Regions from separate parts of the Kitasatospora sp. NPDC056783 genome, predicted to be linked through region 3. Evidence: riboswitches for the same ligand, from Rfam matches in the RefSeq annotation. Region 3 holds a riboswitch; each other region holds the start of a gene.

Region 1 (6,045 bases), on a different contig from region 3:
CCCCAAGTGGGTGCGCGCGGTGGAGTACATGCGGGCCGACCGGCGCGGCTTCTGGGAGGAGCGCGGCTACCACAACCTCGCCGACCCCTGGCGCGAACAGCGCTACTCCTACCAGGAGGAGCCCGGCGACGGGCCGCTGCGCTGACGCCCGCCGACTGACAGGGCCTGGAACGCCGGACAGGCCCTAGAACAGCGAGAACTTCACCGTCACCACGCTGCGCTGCGGCCGCCGCTCGCCCGCCGCCGGCGACTGGCCGGACGAGGTGACCGCGCCGAACACGTCCCAGCCGCTGGTCTGCATGGTGAAGCCCGCCGCCTGGAGCGTCTTCTGCGCCTCGTCCTTGCTCATCCCGGTGACGTTCGGGACGGCCACCATGCCCTTGCTGACCACCAGCGAGACCGCGCTGTTCTCCTGCAGCAGCTGCCCGGCCACGGGCGAGCTGCTGATCACCGAGCCCTCGGGCACGGTGTCGTCGTAGGTCTCGGTCACGGTGCCCTTGATCAGCTGGGCGCCGGTCAGCGCCGCGGCGGCATCGGCGGCGCTCCTGCCGGTCAGGTCCGGCACCGCGATCCGCTTGGGGCCCTTGGAGACGGTGACGGTCACGCTGTCGCTCTTGCGGGTGCGCGCGCCCACCCCCGGGTCGGTGGAGATCACCTGCCCGGCCGGGACGGACTCGCTGAACGCCTCGACGAACCTCCCGTGCAGGCCCTCCTTGTCCAGCACCCGCTGCGCCTGCGCCCGGTCGTCGCCGAGCACGCTCGGCACCGAGCCGTACAGCCCCTCGGAGATCCCGTAGGTGACGCCGCCGATCGCCAGCACCAGGGCGGTCGCCGCGGCCGCCCAGATCAGCGGCTTGCGGGGGACGCGGCGCAGCACGCTCGGCCGGCGGCGGCGCACCGGGGCCGGCTCGTCGTACGGGCGCGGCTCGGTGAGCAGCTGGTCCATCAGCTCGGCGGGCATGTCCAGCACGCTGGTGCGCTCCGTCGGCGGGGCGTCGGCGGGCCGCGGCAGCTGCTGGATCACCGAGGTCGGCTCGCTGGTCGGGTAGCGCGGGCTGGGCCGGGTGGAGGCGGGCGGCTCGGCGTCCAGCTCGGCCGGGGTGAGGGCGCGGCGGACCCGCTGGAGGGCGGCGAGCAGCTCGACCGCGTCGTACGGGCGGGCGTCGGCGGACCGGGCGCAGGCGCCGGCCACGATCGCGTCCAGGGCCGGGCCGACGGCGGGGGCGATCAGCGAGGGCGCCGGGACGTCCTCGTGCAGGTGCTTGTACATGACCTGGACGGGGTTGTCTCCGGTGTGCGGGCGGTGGCCGGTGAGCATCTCGTACAGCAGGATGCCGGACGCGTAGACGTCCACCCGCTGGTCGGTGGGGGCGTCCGGGAGGATCTGCTCGGGGGCCAGGTAGGAGACGGTGCCCATGACCGTGCCGCCGGTGGCGGTGGTGGTCGAGGTGGGGGCTCCGTCGGCGGTGCCGAGCACCCGGACCAGGCCGAAGTCGGCGACCTTGACCAGGCCGCTCTCGGTGATCAGCACGTTCTCCGGCTTGACGTCGCGGTGCACCAGCCCGGCCCGGTGGGCGGCGCCGAGCGCGGCGAGCACCGGCTCCAGGACGTCCAGCGCGGCCCGGACGGACAGCGCGCCGCGGTCGCGCAGCAGGTCGCGCAGGGTGCGGCCGGGCACGTACTCCATGGCGAGGAAGACGTGGCCCCCGTCCGCGCCCTGGTCGAAGACGTTGACCACGTTGGGGTGGGTGAGCTTGGCGACGGCCTTGGCCTCGCGGATGAAACGGGAGGTGAAGCCCTCGTCGCCGGCCAGCGAGGGGTGCATCACCTTGAGCGCGACCACCCGGTCCAGGCGGGTGTCGGTGCCCTTGTAGACGGTGGACATCCCGCCGGTGGCGATGCGCTGCTCGACCCGGTACCGGTTGTCGAGCAGGGCGCCGATCAGGGGGTCGTGCAATGCCATGTCCACCCGGTGAGTCTAGGACAGGGCCCGGTGGTGACGTGGCGGGCCGGGCCCGGAGGGCACCGCCCCCGGGCCCGGCCGCGCCCGGCCCGTGACACGCCGGGGTCCAGGTCGGGGCCTCAGAACGCCGGGTGCTCCCGGGTGTCCAGGTCGGCGCGGCCGGCCATCGCGGAGGACGCCTCGGCGTGGAAGCGGCGCGGGATGCGGCCGGCCCGGTGGGCGAGCCGGCCCGCCTCGGCGGCGTGCCGCATCGCCTCGGCCATCAGCACCGGGTCCTGAGCGCGGGTCACCGCGGAGGCCAGCATCACCGCGGAGCAGCCCAGCTCCATCGCCAGCGCGACGTCGGAGGCGGTGCCGGCACCCGCGTCCAGCACCACCGGGACGCCCGCGCCCTCCACGATCAGCTGGAAGTTGTGCGGGTTGCGGATGCCCAGGCCCGAACCGATCGGCGAGCCCAGCGGCATGATGGCCGCACAGCCGACGTCCTCCAGCTTGCGCGCCAGCACCGGGTCGTCGTTGGTGTACGGCAGCACGGTGAAGCCGTCGTCGACCAGGGTCTCGGCGGCGTCCAGCAGCTCGATCGGGTCCGGCAGCAGGGTGCGCTCGTCGGCGATCACCTCCAGCTTCACCCAGTCGGTGCCGAGCGCCTCGCGGGCCAGCCGGGCGGTCAGCACGGCCTCGCCGGCGGTGAAGCAGCCGGCCGTGTTGGGCAGCACGCGGATGCCGTTGCGGGTCAGCACGTCCAGCACGGAGCCCTGGGTGGAGGCGTCGACCCGGCGCATCGCGACGGTGGTCAGCTCGGTGCCGGAGGCGAGCAGCGCGCGCTCCAGGACCTCCAGGCTGGGGGCGCCGCCGGTGCCCATGATCAGCCGGGAGGAGAAGGTCGTCCCGGCGATGGTGAGGAGGTCGTCGGCCATGGTTCAGCCTCCCTGGACGGCGGTGAGGATCTCGATCCGGTCGTCGGCGTCCAGCACCGTCGCGGACCACGAACCGCGGGGCACCACGGCCTCGTTGAGGGCTGCGGCGACGCCGGTGGGGGCGGCGCTGACGGTGGCCACCAGCTCGGCGAGGGTGGTCGCGGCGGGCACCCGGCGGGGCTCGCCGTTGACGGTCAGGGCGATCTCGGCCGAGGCGTTCTCGGTCCGGGTGGTCTCGGTCATGCGGCGGCCTTCGTCGTGGAGCGGTCGGGGGAGAAGCGCAGTGGCGTGAACGGCCTCGCGAGCTCGGGGACCTCGCCGGTGGCCAGGTACTCGGAGACCAGGTCCGCGGTCACCGGGGTGAGCAGCACGCCGTTGCGGTAGTGGCCGGTGGCGGCGACCAGCCCGGGCAGCGAGGTCGGGCCCAGCAGCGGGGCGTTGTCCGGGGAGCCGGGGCGCAGTCCGGCCGAGGTCTCCAGCAGCGGAATCTCGGTGATCCCCGGGACCAACTCGTGGGCGTCACGCAGGAGTTCGTACACCCCGCCGGCGGTGACGGTGGTGTCGTAGCCCTGCTCCTCAGTGGTCGCGCCGACCACCAGCTCGCCGTTCTCGCGCGGCACCAGGTAGAGGTGCTGGCCGCGGACCACGGCACGGACGTTGCGGGAGAGGAACGGCCGGTAGGCCTTGGGGACGCGCAGCCGCAGCACCTGCCCCTTCACCGGGCGGATCGCGGGCAGCACCCCCTCGGGCAGGCCGGGCAGCCGGTGGCTGTACGGGCCGGCCGCGAGCACGACCCGGTCGGCGGTGACGGTCTCCGAGGTGCTCAGCCGGGCGCCGGCCGCCCGGCCGTCCTCGACCAGCAGTTCGACGGCCTCGGCACGGTGGACGGCGACGTGCGCGCGCTCGCAGGCGGCGAGCAGGGCCGTGAGCAGCCGGCGGCCGTCCACCTGGTGGTCGTTCGAGACGTGCAGGCCGCCGCGCACGCCGGGGGCGAGCATCGGCTCCAGCTTGCGGGACTCCCGGCCGGTCAGCCAGGTCGAGTCCAGGCCGAGCCGCTGGTGGAAGGCGTGCAGTTCGCGCAGTTCCTCGCGGTCGTCGGAGTCCAGCGCGACGGCGAGGGTGCCGCACCGGCGGTAGCCGGTGTCCGCGCCGCCGCTCGCCTCGGTGAGTTCGGCGGCGAAGGCCGCGTACCGCTCGTTCGAGGCCATCCCGAGGCGCAGCAGCGGCTCCTCGCCGTACTGCAGCTCGGTGACCGGGGCGAGCATTCCGGCCGCGACCCGGGCGGCGCCGCCGCCGGGGGTGGGGTCGACCACGGCCACGTGCCGCAGTCCGAGCTGGGCGGCGCGCCAGGCGACGGCGAGGCCGATGATGCCCCCGCCGATCACCAGCACGTCGGCATGGGTGCCTGAGGCCATGCGTGACAAGGCTGCTCTTCTCCCTTCGCCGGTATGACCCGGATCAGGTTCGGACGGTCGCGGGCCGTGCCAGCCCGCCTCTCAGCCCGGTACGCCGGGCTCCCGTGTGGTCATCCCACCTTAACGCCGGGGGGCGGCGCGGCCGAAGGCCCGTACGAAGGGTGGACGGGGGCGGCGGCCCGCGCCCCGCTGCCCGCGTCCCGCCCCGGGCGGCGAACCGGTCCGATCGACGGGTCCTCCGCCCGCCCTCGGCCGCGGGCCCGCCCCCTCACCACCCGGCCCGGACGTAGGCCCGAAGTAGGGGTGGGCAGGGGGCGCCGGGCCCTGGGGCGGCCGGGGGCCGCTGAGTACAGTGACGGGCGTGGCAGAGCTGAGCGGGACGGATCGGGTGGTCGTTGTCGGAGCCGGGCTGGCCGGGGCGCAGTGCGCCCTCAAGCTGCGGCAGGGCGGCTGGGAGGGGCGGATCACGCTGGTCGGGGAGGAACCGCGCGCGCCGTACGACCGGCCGCCGCTCTCCAAGGACGTCCTGCTCGGCAAGGTGGACTCCACCACCCTGGGCATCGACTACCGGGAGCTCGGCATCGAGCTGCTCACCGGCCGCCGCGCCACCGGCCTCACCCCCGGCGTGCTGCACACCGACGGCGGCGACCTCCCGTACGGCTCGCTGGTGATCGCCACCGGCGCCGTCCCGCGCGCCCTGCCCGGCGCCGAGCGCGCGCACCTGCTGCACACCCTGGACGACGCCCTGGCACTGCGCGAGCTGCTGCGCCCCGGGCTGCGGCTGGTGCTGGTCGGCGCGGGCTGGATCGGCGCCGAGGTGGCCACCGCGGCCCGCGGGGCGGGCTGCGAGGTGACGGTGGTCGAGGCCGGCCCGGCGCCGCTGCCCGGCGCGCTGCCGACCGGGCTCGGTTCGGCGATGGCCGCCTGGTACGCCGAGGCCGGGATCGACCTGCGCTGCGGCGTCGGCGTGGCCGCCGTCGAGCCCGGCGCGGTGCTGCTGGCGGACGGCTCGCACCTGCCCGCCGACGAGGTGGTGGTCGGCATCGGCGCCCGGCCCGCGACGGGCTGGCTGGCCGGCACCGGGGTCGAGCTGGACGCGACCGGCGCGGTGCTCGTGGACGGGCGGCTGCGCACCTCAGTGCCCGGCGTCTTCGCGGCCGGCGACTGCGTCAGCTACCCCTCGGCCAGGGCCGGCGCCCGACTGGCCGTCCAGCACTGGGACCACGCCCTGAAGTCCGGGGAGGCGGTGGCCGCCGCCGTCCTGGGCGCGGACGCGCCGGCCTACGACCCGGTGCCGTACTTCTGGTCGGAGCAGTTCGGTCGGATGGTCCAGTACGCCGGCCGGCACACCGAGGGCGACGAACTGCTGTGGCGCGGCGGCCCCGAGGACGCCGCCTGGTCGGTGCTCTGGCTGCGCGACGGGGTGCCGAGCGCGCTGCTGACCGTGGACCGCCCGCGTGACCTCGCCCAGGGGCGCAAGCTGATCGAGGCCGGCACCGCGCTGGACCGGGCCCGCGCGGCCGACCCCGCGGTACCGCTGAAGGCGGCCGTCGCGGGGTAGTGCCTGGTGCGCGGTGGGTCGTGGAGGTGGCAGTCTGGTGGCGTGAGTGAGATCGAAAGCAAGATTGAAGCCCTGGTCACCGACTGGATGTACCTGCCCGACATCTCGGAGCAGTGGGGGGTCCGGGTCACCGAGGTACGTGACCTGGTCAAGAACGGCGGCCTGATCGCCGTCCGGCGCGGCCCGAAC
Region 2 (6,045 bases), on a different contig from region 3:
AGGGCGCCCCGCCAGGCCACCAGGCCGGCCACCGCCAGCACCCCGGCCGCCTGTCCGCCGCTCACCAGCCCCGCCGTGCCCGCCGTCCAGCCGTGTGCCCGGGCGAGCAGCGGGCCGAGCAGGGACACCACCGGCAGCAGTGCCCCGGCCGCCGCACCGGTGAGCAGCAGCGCGGCGCGCAGCAGCGGGTCCGCCAGGGCGAGCCGGACACCGGACGCCGCCTCGCTCAGCAGGCCGGTGAACAGGCCTGCCGGCGGGCCGGTCCGCGGGCCGGGCGGCCCGGCCGCCTCCGGCCGGACCCGCAGCAGGACCAGCAACACGACCCCGAAGCTCACCGCGTCCGCCACCGCCGCCCCGGACAGCCCGCCGGCCGCGACCAGCAGGCCGCCCAGCGGCGCCCCGAGCAGGACGGCGACCTGCCCGCCGGCCTGCCGCAGGGCGAGCGCCCGGGGCAGCCGGTCGGCGGGCACCAGCCGGCGTGGCATCGAACCACTCGCCGGGAGGTAGAAGGCGTCGGCCGTCCCGATCACGGCCGCCGCCGCGACCAGCAGCCCCAGCGGCGTCCCCCGGTCGGCCACCGCCAGCGCCAGAGCGGCTGTCGCGGCCAGCATCACCGCGTCCCCGGCGAGCATCACCCGGCGGGCGCCGAACCGGTCCGCGACCGCGCCGCCCAGCAAGACCAGCACGGTGCGCGGCACCGTGATCGCCGTCAGGACCAGCCCGGCCGCGCCGCCGCCGTGCGCGGAGGCGGCCCAGCCGAGGGCGAAGTACAGCGCCGCGTCGCCGAGCAGCCCGGCCTGGGTACCGGCCAGCCAGAGCAGGTACGGCCGGGGCAGTGCGGGGCGGGTCGGTGCGGGGCCGACCGGTGCGGGGCCGGCCGGTGCGGGGCCGGCCGGTGCGCCGGTGGTGGTGATCACGCCGGGCGACGCTAGGGCCCTCGACCCGGTCGAGGGCAAGAGCCGCTACCGCCGGGCGACCGGCTCCTGGAGCTCGGTGACCCACCCGGCCGGGTCCTCCGGGCACTCCAGGTACAGCTCCCGGGCGTAGCCGGCCGAACGGTAGCCGTTCTCCTCGATGAAGCGGGCCAGTTCCTGGCTGGTGCCCAGCACCCCGTCCATCGAGCCGCGGTGCACGATGGTCGCCGCCTCCTCGATCGGCGCCAGGTCGAGCACCTCGAAGCCGTGCCCGCCCGGCCGCACCGACGGGCCGACCGGGACGGCGGCCAGGACCAGCACCGAGCCGTCGCCCTCCGGCGCGTCCTGGTAGCCGGCGACGGACGGCCCGGCCGCCTCGATCCCGGCCTCGTCCAGCCGCCGGCACAGCTCGGCGAACAGCGGCCCGATCACCGGCCCGATGTCCTCCGGCTCGTAACTCGCGGCCACCGCCGTCAGTTGGGCCACCCGGACGGACGGCACCGACTTCACGACGACATCGTGTGCGGACATGGTCCCCTCGCTCTCGATCGTCCGGAGCCTCGCCTCCACCCGGGCCAGCCGCAGCTCGTCGGCCGCGATGGCCTCGGCGAGCTGGGCCCGCCGCAGCCGCAGCATCCCGCGCAATTCGGCCGTGTCCGGCCGCTCGTCCAGGACGGCCCGCACCTGTTGCAGGGTGAAGCCGAGCTCCTTGAGCGCGATCACCCGGTTGAGCCGGGCGAGTTGGGCGGCCTCGTAGAGGCGGTACCCACTGACCGGGTCCACCCGGGCGGGCCGCAGCAGCCCGATCGCGTCGTAGTGGCGCAGCATCCGTACCGACACCCGGCCGTGCTTGGCGAAGTCTCCGATGTTCAACATGGTGCGACCACTCCACCCCCTGCCACCGTGTCAGGGTCAACCCCGGCCTCCCGCGCCCGGCAGGAAACACCGAGGGCGGGTGCCGAACGATGTCGGCACCCGCCCTGAGCAGGTGGTTCTCCTACCGGCGGAGAGCGTGGGATTCGAACCCACGGTACGGGGTCACCGCACGACAGTTTTCAAGACTGTTCCCTTAGGCCGCTCGGGCAGCTCTCCAGGCGGAGGTCAGCCTAACGGGTCCGGCGGGGTTCGGCGCACACGTTTCGGTGGGCCCGGGGGGTCACGGCTGGTCGCCGACGCGCTCGGCCAGGGTGACCTTGGTGTTGAGGGTCTGGCCGTTGCGGGTGTACTCGACGTCGACGGTCTCGCCGGGCTTGTGCGTCCAGATCCGGCTGACCAGGGCGGGGCCGTTCTCGATCGGGACGCCGCCGAGCTTGGTGATGACGTCGCCCGGCTTGAGGCCCGCCTTGTCGGCCGCGCCGCCGGGGGTGACGGCCGGCTGGCCCTGGATGTCCTTGGTCTGGATCTGCGCGCCGTCGCCCTTGTAGTCGTCGTTGCGGAGCACGTCGAGCTTGGCGTAGACGGGCTTGCCGGTCTTGATCAGGGTGTCCGCGACCCACTTGGCCTGGTTGATCGGGATGGCGAAGCCCAGGCCGATGCTGCCGGCCCGGCCGTTGGCGGAGGCGTTGGACTGGATCGCCGAGTTGATGCCGACCACCGCACCGCCGGAGTCGAGCAGCGGGCCGCCGGAGTTGCCGGGGTTGATCGAGGCGTCGGTCTGGAGGGCGTTCATGTACGAGGCCTGCGCGCCGGTCTCGTCGCCGGAGGCCACCGGGCGGTCCTTGGCGCTGATGATGCCGCTGGTGACGGTGGACTCCAGGCCGTACGGCGCACCGATCGCGACGGTGGCGTCGCCGACGTTGACCTTGTCGGAGTCGGCCAGCGGCAGCGGGGCCAGCTTGCTCTTGGGCGGGTTGTCGATCTTGACGACGGCGACGTCGTAGCCCTCGGCGTGGCCCAGCACCGAGGCGTTGTAGGAGCTGCCGTCGGCGAACTTGACGGTCAGTTTGCCGCCGTTGAGGGTCGGCGCGACCACGTGGTTGTTGGTGAGGATGTGGCCCTCGGTGTCGAAGACGAAGCCGGTGCCGGTGCCGGACTCGCCGTTGCCCTGCGCCTTGATGGTGACGACGCTGGGCAGCGCCTTCTGCGCGATGGCGGCGATCGAGCCGGGGGTGGGCTCGCTCTTCTGGGTGTCGCTGGCCTGGACGGTGGTGCTGCGGTGGTCGTTCGCGGAGGTGCTGCTGTCGGCGCGGTTGGCGACGGTCACGCCGAGCGCGCCACCGGCCAGACCGGCGACCAGCGCGACGGCCGCGAGCAGGGCGACCAGGCCGCCGCGCTTCTTGCCCGGGCCACCGGGGCCGCCGGCGTACTCCGCCGGGTAACCGACCGGGCCGCCGGGGTAACCCGTGCCACCGGCGGAGTCGTGGGCGGGGCCCCAGCCGCCGAGCGGCTGACCGGCCCCGAACGGGTGGTGGCCGTGCGCGGCGGGGGCGCCGGGCGCGGCCGGAGCGGCGCCGTACCCCTCGTGCGCGCCGTACCCCTCGTGCGCGGCGGCGGACGGGACGCCGTGGGTCGGGGTGGCGTACGGGTTGCCGGACGGCGGCAGGGCCGGGGCGGCGGGCGGGGCGGGCGGCAGGACCGGCGGCGGCGCGTCGATGTAGCCGGTGGCCGGGTCGACGGCCGGCTCCTGGACGGCGGGCGCGGGGGCCACGACGGGCGCGGCGGGCGGCTGCGGTGCGGGCACCTTGGTGAAGGCGACGGTGGGATTGTGCCCGCCCTCCGCCGGAACACCGTCGGCCGGAACACCCTCCGCCGGAAAACCGTCGGCCGGGACACCCGCCGCCGGAACGCCGTCGCCGGCCTCCGGCTCGGACACCCGGCGGAACGCCATGGTCGGCTGGTGCCCGCCCTGAGCGGGGCCGTCGGAAACGGCCTCAGCCGCTCCCGGGCCGGCGGGCTGCTCCCCCTGCGGCCCGGTGGGCCCAACCTCGCGCTCGGTGCTCACGGACGACCTCCATAGCTGGCAGAACCAAGGACCATAGTTTTTCGCACTGTCGATTCGATTGCCGTAAGGACCCCTCTGAAGAACTCATAAGAATCCTTAGCCGGCCCCGACCTCGGTACCGCCGGCCGAGGCTCCCCTCCCCCGCCGGGTGTCCCGCGATGCGGACCGCGCACCCCTCGGCCTTGGGGGTTCGCCCCCGTCCCGGTTAGCCTGTCGCTCACAACTGACACGCGGGAGCTTGGACCCACCAGGCTGAGAGTGCGCATGTCGACCGTACGCCACCGGAGTGACGGGCGGTCGAGGGGGCGCTGACCGCCGGAACCTGTCCGGGTAATGCCGGCGTAGGGAGTATCGGCCATGCCGCCTGCTTCGCCATCCTCTTCTCCGGACGCGAACGCGTCCAAGGATTTCTCCGGAGCCACGCCCCCCGCGGGCACCGCGCCCACCGGGACCGCCGCGACCGCCGTCCTGGAAGGCCCCGAGCACGTCGAGGCCCCCCTGGTCCTGGACACCGAACCGCCCCGCACGCTGCGCTTCCGGGACCAGTTCGCGCTCTGGATGAACCTGGGCGTCAGCCTGATCGGCTTCTCCACCGCCGCCACCGTGCTCGGCGCCCGCGGCAACGAGCTGTCGCTGGCCGCCGCGGTGACCGCGATCGTGGTCGGTACGGCGGTCGGCACCGCGATGCTCGGCGTGGCCGCGGTGATCGGCGCCCGCACCGGCGCCCCCGCGATGGCGAACCTGCGCGGTCTGTTCGGCACCCGGCTGTCGTACCTGCCGACGGTGCTGAACATCGTGCAGTGCGTCGGCTGGGGCGTGTTCGAGCTGCTGACCATCTCGGCGGGCGCCCAGACCGTCGCGCACACCAGCGGCTACCGCTGGCTGTTCGTCCTGCTCGCGGGCGCGCTGACCACCGCGCTGACCATCTGGCCGCTGGGCTCGATCGCGGTGCTGCGCCGGTTCGTGGCCGGGGCCGTCGCGGTCGCGATGGTGTACTTCACCGTCCAGCTGGGCCGCCAGGGCGTGCCGGACCCGGGCGCGGGCAACTGGCACGGCTTCCTGGGCGCCACCGACGCGATGATCGCGGTGTCGATCTCCTTCGTCCCGCTGGCCGCCGACTACACCCGGCACTCGCGCACCCCGCGCTCGGCGTTCTGGGGGAGCTTCTCCGGCTACACGCTCGCCCAGGTCTGGTGCTACGTGCTCGGCCTGATGGCGCTGCTGCAGTCGGACGGCGACCCGAACCGGATCTTCGACTCCTTCCTCGGGGTCTGGGCCGGCTGGCTGTTCCTGCTGGTGCTGGTGCTGCGCGAGACGGACCAGTCCTTCGCCAACGTGTACTCGACCGCGATGTCGGTGCAGAACCTGCTGCCGAAGGTGGACCGCCGGGTGCTGTCCGGCGCGATCGGCGTCCTGACCACCGTGCTGGCGCTGCGGATCGGCGAGTTCACCGACACCTACTACGGCTTCCTCGGCCTGATCGGCTCGGTGTTCGTGCCGCTGCTGGCGGTGCTCGCGGTGGACTACTTCCTCGGCGCCGGACGGCACGGCTGGGACCTCTCCGCGGACGCGCCGTCCCGCTGGCTGATGCTGCTGCCGTGGCTGCTGGGCTTCGCGGTCTACCAGTTCGTCGCGCCGACGAACGTGGCCGGCTGGTGGACGGACTTCTGGACCTCCGCCCAGGAGGCGCTGCACTTCACCCCGCGGGAGTGGACCTCCGCCTCGCTGTTCGCCTTCCTGGTGCCGGCCCTGGTGACCTGGGCGCTCACCCCGCTCAGCCGGCGGGGCGCCCGGCGCTGAGGCGGCCGGAGAACCGACCGAGACGGCCCCACAGGTTGGGGCCGTCTTCGTCCGCGCGTCACTTCCGCCGCCTATCGTTGGGCCCGTGACCAGCCCAGACCTGTCCTCGACGGCGGCGCGCACCGCGCCTCCCGTCCAGGTGATCGCCCACCGCGGTTCCTCCCACGCCCTGCCCGAGCACACCCTCGCGGCCTACCGGCGCGCGCTCGACGAGGGCGCGGACGCCCTGGAGTGCGACGTCCGGGTCACCGCCGACGGCGCGCTGGTCTGCGTGCACGACCGCCGGATCGGCCGGGTCTCCAACGGCCGGGGCACCGTCTCGGCGATGACCCTCGCCGAGCTGGAGGCGTACGACTTCGGCGCCTGGAAGACCGGCCGTCCCAGCACCGA
Region 3 (6,045 bases):
GCGGTGGAGCCGTCGCCGTGCTCGTCCCGGATCTTCTGGGAGATCTTCATCGAGCAGAACTTCGGGCCGCACATCGAACAGAAGTGGGCGGTCTTGGCGGGCTCGGCGGGAAGGGTCTCGTCGTGGAAGTCGCGGGCGGTCTCCGGGTCGAGGGCCAGGTTGAACTGGTCCTCCCAGCGGAACTCGAAGCGGGCGTCGGAGAGGGCGTCGTCCCAGGCCTGGGCGCCGGGGTGGCCCTTGGCCAGGTCGGCGGCGTGGGCGGCGATCTTGTAGGTGATCACGCCGGTCTTGACGTCGTCCCGGTTGGGCAGGCCCAGGTGCTCCTTGGGGGTGACGTAGCAGAGCATCGCGGTGCCCCACCAGGCGATCATCGCGGCGCCGATGCCCGAGGTGATGTGGTCGTAGCCGGGGGCGACGTCCGTGGTCAGCGGGCCCAGGGTGTAGAACGGCGCCTCGTCGCAGATCTCCTTCTGGAGATCCATGTTCTCCTTGATCTTGTGCATCGGGACGTGTCCCGGGCCCTCGATCATCACCTGGACATCCCGCTCGCGGGCGATCCGGCCGAGCTCGCCGAGGGTCTTCAGCTCGGCGAACTGCGCCTCGTCGTTGGCGTCCGCGATCGAGCCCGGGCGCAGCCCATCACCGAGCGAGAAGGTGACGTCGTAGGAGGCGAGGATGTCGCAGAGCTCCTCGAAGTTGGTGTAGAGGAAGTTCTCCTGGTGGTGCGCCAGGCACCAGGCCGCCATGATCGAGCCGCCGCGCGAGACGATGCCGGTCTTGCGGCGCGCGGTGAGCGGGACGTAGCGCAGCAGCACGCCGGCGTGGACGGTCATGTAGTCGACGCCCTGCTCGCACTGCTCGACGATGGTGTCCCGGTAGACCTCCCAGCTCAGGTCCTCGGCCCGGCCGTCCACCTTCTCCAGGGCCTGGTAGAGCGGCACGGTGCCGATCGGCACCGGCGAGTTGCGCAGGATCCACTCGCGGGTGGTGTGGATGTTGCGGCCGGTGGAGAGGTCCATGACGGTGTCGGCGCCCCAACGGGTGGCCCAGGTCATCTTCTCCACCTCCTCCTCGATCGAGGAGGTGACCGCCGAGTTGCCGATGTTGGCGTTGATCTTGACCAGGAAGTTGGTGCCGATGATCGCCGGCTCCACCTCCGGGTGGTTCACGTTGACCGGGATCACGGCCCGGCCGCGGGCCACCTCGGCGCGCACGAACTCCGGCGCGAGGCCCTCGCGCAACGCCACGAACTCCATCTCCGGCGTCAACACGCCCCGCTTGGCGTAAGCGAGTTGGGTGACGGCGGCACCACCGCGGCCGCGCAGCGGGCGGCGCGGGCGACCGGGGAAGACGGCGTCCAGGTTGCGCAGGCTGCCGCCGCGCGGCGAGGTGTGCTTGATCCCGTCGTCCTCGGGGCGCGGCTCGCGGCCGTCGTACTCCTCGACGTCGCCGCGCTGGCGGATCCAGGCGTCCCGCAGCGCGGGCAGGCCGCGCCGCACGTCGGGTTCGTAGGACGGGTCGGTGTACGGGCCGGAGGTGTCGTACAGCGGGACGGTGCGGCCGTTGGTGAGCAGCACCTCGCGGTACGGGACCCGCAGGTCCGGGCGCGACCCCTCGCGGTGGGCCTTGCGCCAGGCCGGGGTCGGGTAGCCGGTGCGCTCGCTGCTGGGGGCGCCCTGGGCAGACTGCGGCTGTGCTTCGAACGTGGTCATCGGACCTCTACTCCCTACGCCGGCATTACCCGGTCAGGTTCCTGCGGTCGACGCAGCCTTCGGTCCGTCCGTCGACGTCCCGGTCAGCGTCCTCTCAGCCCGGTGCTCCGAGCTCCCGCGTCGCAGGCGGTGTTGCCTGCACACGACGCCCAACACGGTAGCGAGCGGATCGCCGCAGGTCCAGGGGGCGTCACGGGCGCGGGCCGGGGAAACCCGTGCGGGAAGTGTCCGGCCGCACCCGCATAATGCTCACCGATGCTCCGCAGACACTCCATCAGGGCGCGCACGATCCATCCGGGTCTGGGCCGCCCGGAGAGTCCGCGTTCTTTGACGACTCTTGGGGGGAAACGCACCGTGCGCATCCGTCATGCGGCAGGCCTGAGCGCTGCCGTGATCTCCGCGGTGGTGGGCCTGCCACTGCCCGCGGTGGCGGCCGAACCGGCCGCCGTCGTCCTGTACGTCGGGGGCGGTATCTGCAAGAACGACGGCCCGGGCACCCAGGCCCTGCCGGTCTGCACCGTCCAGGCCGCCGCAGACCGGGCGCTGCCGGGCCAGACGGTGGAGGTCTCGGCGGGGACGTACCCGGAGGCCGTGACCGTCCGGCACTCCGGTGAGCCCGGCAAACCGATCACCTTCCGGAGCACCGGCCACGTCGGCATGAGGTCGACCGTTCCGGGCCGAACGAACACCTTCCCGGTCATCGCCGGGCCGCAGAAGGAGCCGGTGCGGATATCCGGCCAGCACGACATCGTGTTCTCCGGCTTCGAGGTCACCCACTTCGAACTCGACGGCGTCAGCCGGGTCGAGCTCTCCGGCAACTGGATCGAGCAGCGGGACGACAAGATCGCCCGGCCGGCGGTCGCCGTCACCGGCGCCAGTGACCACGTCCGGATCGAGCGCTCGGTCGTCCGCGGCACCACCGGTGGTGTGCAGGTCGGCGCGGGAATCGCCGGGACGGTGATCGCGGGCAACGACTTCGTCTCCAGTTTCAAGGCACCGGCCATCGCGGTGACCGACGCGCCGGGCACGGTCATCACCCACAACACCACGAACGTGGCGCCCGGGGTGGCCATCGACCTGGCCGGCTCCTCCGACCACGCGACGATCACCAGCAACGTCGTCGCCACGAGCGCCGTCCAGGTGTCCGCCGGCTCGACCGACGGCACCGTCCTCGACTACAACACCGTCTGGTCCTTCCTCCCCGAGCGCTACCCCAGCTACAGGTGGGCCGACGCCGCCTACAAGACGGCCACGGAACTGCAGGCCGCGACCGGCCAGGGCCAGCACGACGCGAACGGCTCCGTTCCGTTCGACCTCGGCTTCTCGCCCCTGTCGGTGCCCCAGTCCTCCGTGTTCAGCTGGCAGGGCCGCAACGCGATCGACTCGGCCGGCCCCGAGGTGCCCGGTGTTCCGGACGTGGATCTGCTCGGCCACGGCCCATTCGACCACCCGGACGTCCCCAACACCGGACCGAACGGCGGTTTTCGCGACCGCGGCGCGTACGAGGCCATCGGCGCCCTGAGCGCCAGCCTCACGGTGACCCCGGAGAACGACTTCGACCCGCTCGCCGTCATGGCCCACGCCAACCCGATCAGCCCCTCGCGGATCACCGGTTACTCCTACGACTTCGGCGACGGCACGACCACGCCGCCGTCGAACCGGACCTCCGAGCGCCACGTCTACGCCAAGCCCGGCACCTACACGGTGCGAATGACCTTCTCCGACGAGTTCGGCACCACCCGGGACAACTCGACGAACGTCACCGTCGACTACGCCCCGTCCGGCTACACCGCGATCGCGCCGACCCGCATCCTGGACACCCGCCAGCCCGGCCGCTACCGGCTCGGCCCCGACGAGACGATCGACCTGGACGTCCGCAACCGGGTCTCCGGCTCGGCCGGGAACCTGGTGCCCCTCGGGGCCACGGCCGTGGTGGTCAACCTGACCGCCACCCAGGGCAGCGCGACCAGCCACCTGGACGTGTACCCGTCCGCCGCCGCCCGGCCGAGCACCTCGAACGTGAACTTCGGCCCCGGCCAGGACGTCGCCAACCTGGTGACGGTGCCGGTCGGCCCGAACGGCACCGTGGTGATCCGCAACAACTCCGGCTACGTGCACGTCATCGCCGACGTGCTCGGCTACTTCACGGCCGGCAGCACCGACCGGTTCGCCGCCGTCGCCCCGGCCCGGCTGCTCGACACCCGGTCCGACAACACCCCGCTGACCTCGGGCAACGCCCGTCGGCTGAAGATCGCCGGCACCGGCGGCGTCCCGGCGAACGCGACCTCGGCGGTGCTCAACGTGACGGCCACCGATTCCGCCTCGGCGGGCTTCGTCGCGGTCTACCCGGGCGGGACCCAGCGCCCCGCCGCCGGGTCCAACCTGAACACCGTGCCGGGCCGGAACATCGCCAACCAGGTGGTGGTCCCGCTGGGCGCGGACGGCAGCGTCGAGGTCTTCACCAACGCCTCCCGTTCGCACCTGGTGGTCGACGTCTCCGGCTACTACGGCCCGGACGGCAAGGGCCTGTTCACCCCGGTCACCCCGACCCGCCTGCTGGACTCGCGCAACGGCTCCCCGTTCGCGCCCTTCTCCAGCCGTACGGTCGAGGGCGTGCGGTACGGCTCGACCGCCGCGGTGGTCAACCTGACCGCGACCGGGACCGTCGAGGCCACCCACCTGACCGCCTGGGCCACCGGGACGGCCAAGCCCGGCACCAGCAACCTGAACGCCAGCCCGGGGCTGGACGTCCCCAACCACACCACCATCCCGGTGGACGGCCAGGGCCGGTTCGACATCGCGAACAACGCCGGCACCACCCACGTCATCGCGGACCTCTTCGGCTACTACCGCAACCAGTAGGCGGACGACGCCCCCGAGGAACGCCCGAGGCCCGGCTCCCCGCGAGGGGGCCGGGCCTCTGGACGACGGTACGACGGTACGACGGTGCCGGGGGAGCCGGTCAGCTCTTGGCGGCCTTCTTCACCAGGATCACCACGGCGGCCGCGATGCCGACCACCACCAGCAGCTTGATCACGATCGAGAGCAGGGCACCGACGACGCCGAACACGAAGGCGACGATGTTCCAGGCCAGCACCAGGACCAGCACCGGGATGACGATGTTGCGCACCCAGGAGGGCAGCGACTTCCAGAGCTCAGCCATGTCCGTTCCTCTTCTCCCCTCGGGTCGGCCGCCGTCCGGTGCCGTATCCCGCTTGCTTTCGGTACTTCGATCGTACGGGGACGCGAGTGCCGGAACGAGGCCTGGCGGCCCGGAGAGAACCCCGAGATCACCCCGATCCCGACCCCCCGGGTGACCCCCGAAGAATTTTCGGATCCACCTGCAACCCGAGCCGGTGCCACACGTCCTAGAGATACCGGAGCATCCGGAACTGCCAACGCACCAGCTTCACTTGGGGGGAACCAAGCATGCGTGCCCGTACCACTGCCACCCTGGCGGCCCTGACGATCGTCACCCTGACCGGCTCGGCCCTGGCCGTGTCCCCGGCCCTCGCCGCCCCGGCTGCCGCGACGGCGGCGAGCGTCACGGCCGACGGCCTCACCACCCCGGCCGGCTTCGTCCCGATGTCGCCGACCCGCGTCCTGGACACCCGTACCGACCTCACCCCGTACCACTCGCCGCGCACTCCGCTCGGCCCCGGAGAGCAGTACTCCGCCGTGGTGGTGGGGAACACCTCCGACCTCATTCCCCACGAGGCGACGGCCGTGGTGCTGAACGTGACCGCGACCAACCCGACCGCCACCGGCTTCCTCGCGCTCGGCGCCCCGAACGTCCCCGGTTCGGCCCCGTCGACGTCCAGCCTCAACTTCAAGGCCGGCCAGACGGTGTCCAACCTGGTCACCGTCCCGCTCTCCCAGGACTCCGTCCGGCCCGCGACCACCATCTTCAACAGCGCCGGAACGACCGACGTCGTCCTCGACGTGGTCGGCTACTACCTGCCGGGCGCACCCGCCAAGTACGCCCCGACGGCCCCGGTCCGGGTCGGCGACACCCGCACGGACAACGTCCGGTTCGGCCCCGGCACCGTCCGCTCCTACCGGGTCGCCCAGCCCGACCTCGGCACCGCCGACGCCCGTGCGGTGGTCCTCAACGTCACCGCCGTCAACGGCACCGCGCCCAGCTTCCTGACGGCCTTCCCGAGCGGATCGCCGCGCCCGGCCCAGGGCTCCAACGTCAACTTCCCGGCGGGGCGCACCGTCGGCAACCAGGTGGTGGTGCCGGTCGGACCCGACGGCGAGGTCAGCATCTACAACAACGCCGGCTCGGTGGACGTCGTCGTCGACGTGGTCGGCTCCTACGGCCCCTCGGGCA

The links. A riboswitch is a leader RNA that binds a small molecule or an ion and turns the genes downstream of it on or off. The one in region 3 is predicted to bind thiamine pyrophosphate.
Region 1: linked by a shared signal. The riboswitch ahead of thiO (glycine oxidase ThiO) and the one ahead of thiC (phosphomethylpyrimidine synthase ThiC) in region 3 are both predicted to bind thiamine pyrophosphate.
Region 2: linked by a shared signal. The riboswitch ahead of ACFRMQ_RS10390 (purine-cytosine permease family protein) and the one ahead of thiC (phosphomethylpyrimidine synthase ThiC) in region 3 are both predicted to bind thiamine pyrophosphate.

The regions. Positions count from the first base shown of each region.
Region 1 is NZ_JBHUAF010000259.1:5,259-11,303, forward strand. It holds gene ACFRMQ_RS28695 (molybdopterin-dependent oxidoreductase) at 1-145, shown strand, start outside; gene pknB (Stk1 family PASTA domain-containing Ser/Thr kinase) at 185-1,963, opposite strand; gene ACFRMQ_RS28705 (thiazole synthase) at 2,083-2,880, opposite strand; gene thiS (sulfur carrier protein ThiS) at 2,884-3,123, opposite strand; gene thiO (glycine oxidase ThiO) at 3,120-4,295, opposite strand; TPP riboswitch at 4,299-4,411, opposite strand; gene ACFRMQ_RS28720 (NAD(P)/FAD-dependent oxidoreductase) at 4,648-5,856, shown strand; gene ACFRMQ_RS28725 (Rv2175c family DNA-binding protein) at 5,899-6,045, shown strand, end outside.
Region 2 is NZ_JBHUAF010000047.1:18,139-24,183, reverse strand. It holds gene ACFRMQ_RS10410 (MFS transporter) at 1-917, opposite strand, end outside; gene ACFRMQ_RS10405 (MerR family transcriptional regulator) at 963-1,790, opposite strand; tRNA gene ACFRMQ_RS10400 (tRNA-Ser) at 1,919-2,006, opposite strand; gene ACFRMQ_RS10395 (S1C family serine protease) at 2,071-3,741, opposite strand; TPP riboswitch at 4,076-4,220, shown strand; gene ACFRMQ_RS10390 (purine-cytosine permease family protein) at 4,213-5,655, shown strand; gene ACFRMQ_RS10385 (glycerophosphodiester phosphodiesterase family protein) at 5,741-6,045, shown strand, end outside.
Region 3 is NZ_JBHUAF010000004.1:51,654-57,698, reverse strand. It holds gene thiC (phosphomethylpyrimidine synthase ThiC) at 1-1,712, opposite strand, end outside; TPP riboswitch at 1,707-1,841, opposite strand; gene ACFRMQ_RS01795 (PKD domain-containing protein) at 2,067-4,574, shown strand; gene ACFRMQ_RS01790 (DUF5326 family protein) at 4,675-4,875, opposite strand; gene ACFRMQ_RS01785 (hypothetical protein) at 5,142-6,045, shown strand, end outside.